2 linked regions of the Phenylobacterium montanum genome follow. The protein of the gene in region 2 interacts with the protein of the main gene of each other region in a pairwise test. Links are inferred from orthologs where the notes say so. Each region holds a gene or a part of one and is shown on either strand. Other genes may lie near its edges.

Evidence for each region.
Region 1: the proteins of nusG (region 2) and rho interact in binary tests that used the Escherichia coli proteins (3 or more experiments, as listed by UniProt). The link is inferred for Phenylobacterium montanum from one-to-one orthologs.

Annotation. Positions count from the first base shown.
Region 1 is NZ_CP073078.1:3,639,840-3,642,758, reverse strand. It holds rho (transcription termination factor Rho), read left to right. Parts: upstream 1-720; coding sequence 721-2,118; downstream 2,119-2,919. Other genes in the region: KCG34_RS16385 (quinone oxidoreductase family protein), read right to left, coding at 2,309-2,919; KCG34_RS16395 (CopD family protein), read left to right, coding at 68-472; hemH (ferrochelatase), read left to right, coding at 1-11. UniProt on the Escherichia coli protein: Facilitates transcription termination by a mechanism that involves Rho binding to the nascent RNA, activation of Rho's RNA-dependent ATPase activity, and release of the mRNA from the DNA template.
Region 2 is NZ_CP073078.1:5,132,082-5,135,877, reverse strand. The notes cover bases 1-2,784. They hold nusG (transcription termination/antitermination protein NusG), read right to left. Parts: upstream 1,786-2,784; coding sequence 1,216-1,785; downstream 1-1,215. Other genes in these bases: KCG34_RS23460 (dipeptidase), read right to left, coding at 2,385-2,784; secE (preprotein translocase subunit SecE), read right to left, coding at 1,790-2,116; rplK (50S ribosomal protein L11), read right to left, coding at 690-1,121; rplA (50S ribosomal protein L1), read right to left, coding at 1-686. In the rest of the region: more of KCG34_RS23460, read right to left, coding at 2,785-3,515; KCG34_RS23455 (hypothetical protein), read right to left, coding at 3,592-3,796. UniProt on the Escherichia coli protein: Part of the processive rRNA transcription and antitermination complex (rrnTAC). The complex forms an RNA-chaperone ring around the RNA exit tunnel of RNA polymerase (RNAP).

The DNA of each region.
Region 1 (2,919 bases), 1.5 Mb from region 2 along the record:
TCGTGCGTTGAGAGGCGAGCCGTTCGAGTTGATCCGGGGCCTGCACATCCTGGCGGTGATCGCCTGGATGGCCGGCATGCTCTATCTGCCGCGGCTCTATGTTTATCACTGCAAGGCCACGCCGGGCTCGGAGATGGACGAAACCTTCAAGATCATGGAGCTGAAGCTGCTCCGCATGATCATCAATCCGGCCATGATCATGGCGGTGATATTCGGTGGAACCTTGGCCTGGCTTGACGCCGGCCTGATGGGTCCCCACTTCTGGCTCAGCCCGTGGGCGCTGACCAAGATCGCGGCGCTGGTTGTGCTGTTCAGCTGGCACGGCTTTCTAGCCCGGGCGCGGCGCGATTTCGCCAATGGCCGCAACCAGCGCTCCGAGCGCTTCTGGCGCATGACCAACGAGATTCCGTTCGTCCTGGCCATCATCATCGTGCTGTCGGTGACCACCAAGTTCGGCGGAATCCACAGCTGAGGCGGCGCCCCCTCGGCTCACGCTCTGCTTGACCTGACCTTCGGCATGTGGTTCCGCTTGGGGCGAGGCAAGGTTCCAAACCGCGCCGCCCTTCTCCTGTCGGACCCGCGTCCTTCCGTGACGCCGCAAGGTCCGAACCTCCCCATCGGCGCCGGATATTCAACATCTCCGGCGCGACAGACCAACCGTTGGGCCCTTCTCCGGGGTCCGCATGATCGCGTGAGCGATCCAGGAACTGAGTACTATCCATGCAAGACGAAACTATCGACACCCTGATCGATCCCGAAGCCGCCGACATTCTGGGCGAAGGCCCGGACGGTGGCGAAAACGGGGCCGAGGACGGGCCCTCCGCCGCCAGCCAGGCCATCGCCGCCATGGGGCTGACGCGCATGTCGCTACAGCAGCTGAAGGAGAAGTCCTCCGCCGATCTGGTGGCCTTCGCCGAAGCGCTGGAGATCGAGAACGCCAACTCAATGCTCAAGCAGGACATGATGTTCGCCATCCTCAAGGCCCTGGCCGAGGAAGGCGTCGAGGTCAGCGGCAGCGGCACTCTGGAAGTCGTGCAGGACGGCTTCGGCTTCCTGCGCAGCCCGGAAGCCAACTATCTGGCCGGCCCGGACGACATCTATGTCTCCCCCTCGCAGATCCGCAAATTCGGCCTGCGCACTGGTGATACGGTCGACGGCGGCATCCGCTCGCCGCGCGAAGGCGAGCGCTATTTCGCCCTGGTCAAGGTCGACCAGGTCAATTTCGAGAGCCCGGAGAACGTCCGCCACAAGGTCGCCTTCGACAACCTGACCCCGCTCTATCCCGAAGAGCGGCTGACCATGGAGATCGAGGATCCGACCCTGAAGGACCGCTCGGGCCGGATCATCGATATCGTCTCCCCGCTCGGCAAGGGCCAGCGCTGCCTGATCGTGGCGCCGCCGCGGGTGGGCAAGACGGTGATGCTGCAGAACATCGCCAAGTCGATCGCCGCCAACCACCCGGAAGCCTATCTGATCGTGCTGCTGATCGACGAGCGGCCGGAAGAAGTCACCGACATGCAGCGCACGGTGAAGGGCGAGGTGATCTCCTCGACCTTCGACGAGCCGGCCACCCGCCACGTGCAGGTCGCTGAGATGGTGATCGAAAAGGCCAAGCGCCTGGTCGAGCACAAGCGCGATGTGATCATTCTCCTCGATTCGGTCACTCGCCTCGGCCGCGCCTACAACACCGTGGTCCCCTCTTCCGGCAAGGTGCTGACCGGCGGCGTCGACGCCAATGCTCTGCAGCGGCCCAAGCGCTTCTTCGGCGCGGCGCGCAACGTGGAGGAAGGCGGCTCGCTGACCATCATCGCCACCGCCCTGATCGAGACCGGCTCGCGGATGGACGAAGTAATCTTCGAAGAGTTCAAGGGCACCGGTAACTCGGAAATCATCCTCGACCGCAAGGTCGCCGACAAGCGTATCTTCCCGGCCATCGACATCCTGAAGTCGGGCACCCGCAAGGAAGAACTGATTACGCCGAAGGATATTCTGCAGAAGACCTACGTTCTGCGCCGTATCCTCAACCCGATGGGGCCGCAGGACGCCATCGAATTCCTGATCGACAAGCTGCGGCAAAGCAAGAACAACGCCGACTTCTTCCAGTCGATGAATACCTGACTGCCTTACCCCTTGCGGGGGAAGGAGGGGCCCCCGCCCGCGCAGCGGGTGGGAGGATGAGGGGTCGCGCTGACCTCTCCATCCATTCTGCGCCGCGGCGTTGCTCTATCGGATGCGCTGGTGAGACCCCTCATCCTCCCACGGCTTCGCCGCGGGCCCCCCCCTTCTCCCGCAAGGGGAGAAGGATTTTCTACGGCAGCAGCAAACTCGCGCCCGACGTCTCCCGGCTCTCCAGCGCTTCGTGCGCCCGCCGGGCATCCTTCAGCGAGAAGGTCTGGCCGATCTCGACCTTGACCTGGCCCGAGGCTACGACCTCGAACACTGCCGCCGCGCTGGCGTCGAGCTCTGGGGTCGTGGCGACATAGTCGAACAAGGTCGGGCGGGTCAGGAACAGGGAGCCGCCGCGGGCCAGCCGGGCAGGCTCGATCGCGGGGGCGGGGCCTGAGGCGTTGCCGAAGCTTACCAGCATGCCGCGCCGGCCCAGGCTGGCCAGGCTGGCTTCAAAGGTCGCGGCCCCCACCCCGTCATAGACCACGGGCACGCCCTTGCCGCCCGTGATCTCGCGCACCCGGGCGGCGACGTCTTCCTCGCGGTAAAGGATCACGTGCTGGCAGCCGTGCGCCTTGGCCAATTCCGCCTTGGCCGCGGAACCGACCGTGCCGATCACATGGGCCCCCAGGGTGGCAGCCCACTGGGTCATCAGCGTGCCGACCCCGCCGGCAGCGGCGTGGACAACGATGGTCTCGCCCGAGAGCACCGTGTGGCAGCGGCGGATCAGGAACTCGACCGTCATGCCCTTGA
Region 2 (3,796 bases):
GCGTTCACCGAACCCGTATCGACCTTCACGCCCGGGCCCATGGTGGAGCTGAGCGAGATCTTCTTGATGTAGAGGCCCTTGGCGCCCGAGGGCTTGGCCTTGTTCAGGGCGTCGACGAGGGCGCGGGCGTTGGCCAGCAGGGCGTCGTCGGTGAACGAGGCCTTGCCGATGCCGGCGTGGACGATGCCCGCCTTCTCGACGCGGAACTCGATGGCGCCGCCCTTGGCGTCCTTCACCGCTTGACCCACGTTCGGGGTCACGGTGCCGACGCGCGGGTTGGGCATCAGGCCGCGAGGGCCGAGGATCTTACCCAGGCGCCCGACCAGGGCCATCATGTCCGGGGTGGCGATCACCCGGTCGAAGTCCATGAAGCCGCCCTGGATGCGTTCCACCAGGTCCTCGGCGCCGACAATGTCGGCCCCGGCGGCGGTGGCTTCAGCGGCCTTGGCGTCCTTGGCGATGACGGCGACGCGCACGTCGCGGCCGGTGCCCGACGGCAGGTTGACGACGCCGCGGACCTGCTGGTCGGCGTGGCGCGGGTCGACGCCCAGATTGACCGACATCTCGACGGTCTCGTCGAACTTGGCCTTGGCGTTGGCCTTGACCTGGCTGATGGCGGCCGGCAGGGCCAGGGTGGCGTTGCGGTCGCCGGTGAAGGCTTGGACGCGCTTTGCGATCTTGGTCATGGGTTAGTTCTCCACCACCTTCAGGCCCATGGACTTGGCGGAGCCTTCGATGATGCGGGCCGCGGCCTCGATGTCGTTGGCGTTCAGGTCCTTCATCTTCTTCTCGGCGATCTCGCGCAGCTGGCTGCGGGTGATCTGGCCCACGGTCTCGCGGCCGGTCGTCTTGGCGCCCGACTTCAGCCCGGTGACTTCCTTGATGAAGTGGGTCGCCGGCGGGGTCTTGGTGATGAAGGTGAAGCTCTTGTCCTGATAGACGGTGATCACCGTCGGCAGGGGCGTGCCCTTGGGCATGTTCTCGGTGCGGGCGTTGAACTCCTTGCAGAAGCCCATGATGTTGACGCCGCGCTGGCCGAGAGCCGGGCCGATGGGCGGTGACGGCGTGGCGGAGCCAGCCTTCACCTGCAGCTTGATGTAGCCGAGTATCTTCTTTGCCATCTTGTCCTCTCTTCGAGGGGCGGACGATCCGTCCCTCTGGTGAGCCGTGGTGCGGGGTTACGGTGGCCGCCCCCTCCCACGGATTTGGGTTTGGTCAGGCGGTCTTTTCCACCTGGCCGTACTCGAGCTCGACCGGCGTGGCGCGTCCGAAGATGGACACGGTCACGCGCAGGCGAGCGCGTTCTTCGTCAACCTGCTCCACGGAGCCGTTGAAGCTGGCGAACGGCCCGTCGATGACGCGCACGGTCTCGCCGATTTCGAAGCTGATGGTGGGCTTGGGCCGCTCGACGCCTTCCTCGATGGCGCCGATGATCCGCGCGACCTCCTTTTCGGAGACCGGGATCGGCTTGGAGCCCGAACCCAGAAAGCCGGTGACCTTCGGGGTGTTCTTGATCAGGTGATAGGCCTCGTCGGTGAGGTCCATCTTCACCAGCACATAGCCGGGGAAGAACTTCCGCTCGGCGTTGACCTTGCGGCCGCGGCGGATCTCGACCACGTCCTCGGTCGGCACCAGGATCTCGGAGAAGTTCCCCTCCAGGCCCTGGTTCTTGGCCTGCTCGCGGATGGACTCGGCCACCTTCTTCTCGAAGTTCGAGTAGGCGTGGACGATGTACCACTTGTGGCGCGGGTTGGAGGTCGCGATTTCGGCGGCTTGTGCGCTCATGATCTTATCCCTTGGCCGCCCAGCCGAGCAGCGCCTGCATGATCGCGCCCAGAGCCCCGTCGATGAGGAGGAAGTAGACGGCGCTGATCACCACCATGATGAAGACCATCACCGAGGTGATCCAGGTCTCGTTGCGGGTGGTCCAGGTGATCTTGCGGGCCTCGGCGCGGACTTCGCGCGCGAACAGGGCCGGGTTGAACGGCTTTTTCGGAGCCGAAGCCTCGGCGGCCTTGGAAACGGCGGACCCGGCCGAGACGACAGCCGGCTGGGCCTGCGGCCTTGCGGGCCGGGCCTTGGGGGCTTGCGGTCTGGCGCCTGGTGTTCTGGCCATAGACGGCTTCGACTCTCTAGACTCTGCAGGCCGACCCCATGGGCGGCCCAAACGAAAATTGAATGGCAGGAGTGGAGGGACTCGAACCCCCGGCCCTCGGTTTTGGAGACCGATGCTCTACCAGCTGAGCTACACTCCTTCAGGCCAAAACCAAACGCGCCGGAAGGCGGAGAGGCCCGCCGGCGCGATCGGCTTTCGCCGGAGCCGCGTCGTTTATCAGCGGCGGGCCTCTGGAGCAAGGGTTTGCGGCGGACGATTTGCGGCGCCGCTAGCCCCAAACCCGCGCGGCGTAATCGATGAAGTTGCGGCCCAGCACCTTGTCGATCACCGCCGCCTTGACCCCGCGCCGCGACAGCAGGTCGACGATGGTCGCGTACTGGCCGGGGCCGCGCAGATCGACCACGAACGGATAGGTGTCCGGGCCCTCGCCCTTGGCGGAGACACCCGCCGCCCGCCGTTCGGCGATCTCTTTGGCGAGGGCTGACTGGTAGCGGACCAGATCATCGACGCCGGTGGCCGAGCCGTCGGTGCCCAGGCCCATGTGGTCCTCGCCGCAGACCCCCAGCGCATGGACGATGTGGTCGGCGGCGGCGCTGGCGTGGGGACGCCCGTCGGGGGTGAGGAAGGGCATGAAATAGATCCCGACGAAGCCGCCCTTCTCCGCCGCCAGCCTCAACTCCTCGTCGGTCTTGTTGCGCGGCAGGTCGGTCAGGGCCCTGCAGCCGGTATGGTTGATCGAGATCGGCGCCTTGGACGCGGCGATGGCGTCGAGGCAGGTCTGGCGGCCGCTGTGCGAGAGATCGACCATCACCCGCGCGCTGTTCAGGCGCTCGACAAGTTGGCGGCCCAGCGGCGTCAGCGGCGTATCCTCCGGCGCCACCGACCCGCCGCCCATCATGTTCCTGTCGTTATAGGTCAGCTGGAACACCCGCACGCCGCGGCGGACATATTCGTCCAGGTGCTGCAGTTGCTCGCCGACCTGGACCGAATTCTGAAAGCCATAGATAAGGCCAATCTTGCCTGCCGCCTTGGCGCCCGCGATGTCGGCCGCCCGGTTCACCACCGTCAGGTCACGGGCATTGCCGGCGACGAGCCCGTCCCATCGGTCCAGCGATTTGAGCGTCTCCTGATGCGGGTCGCCCGGCCCCGCGACATAGCCGACCGTGATGTTGATGGCGCTTAGCCGCGCCGCCCTGGCGTCGGCGATGGCGCGGTCGTCGACCTCGAGCACCTCGCCGCCCGGCCGGATCGGGTTCTTTTCGCCGAGCGACAGATTGGGGTCCCAGAGATTGCCCAGCGCATTGACGACGATGGGGTCCGTGGGCGCGGCGAAAGCTCGCGGTCCCGCCAGCGAAGCCGCTACGGCGCCAGCGAGCAGCCCCCTGCGCGACAACGACATCCGTCTTCCCCCATGGCTGCTCTCAGGCGACAGCTTAGGCGCGTCGGCGGTTCAGCCAAGCTTGAGATTGGGCTGATCAGACTTCGGGGTCGATCTCGATATAGACGTTCTCGACGCTGAAGCTCTGGCGCCGGGCCCAGTCGAGCGCCGCGTCCTGGGCGCGGTCGAAGCCGGTGGCCTGGGCGCGGTCATAGCGCATGATCGCGCCGCGTTCGTCCTCGGTCAGGGCCGAGGGGCTGTCTCCCCATCGGGTATAGGAGATCAGCACCCGATGCTGGGAT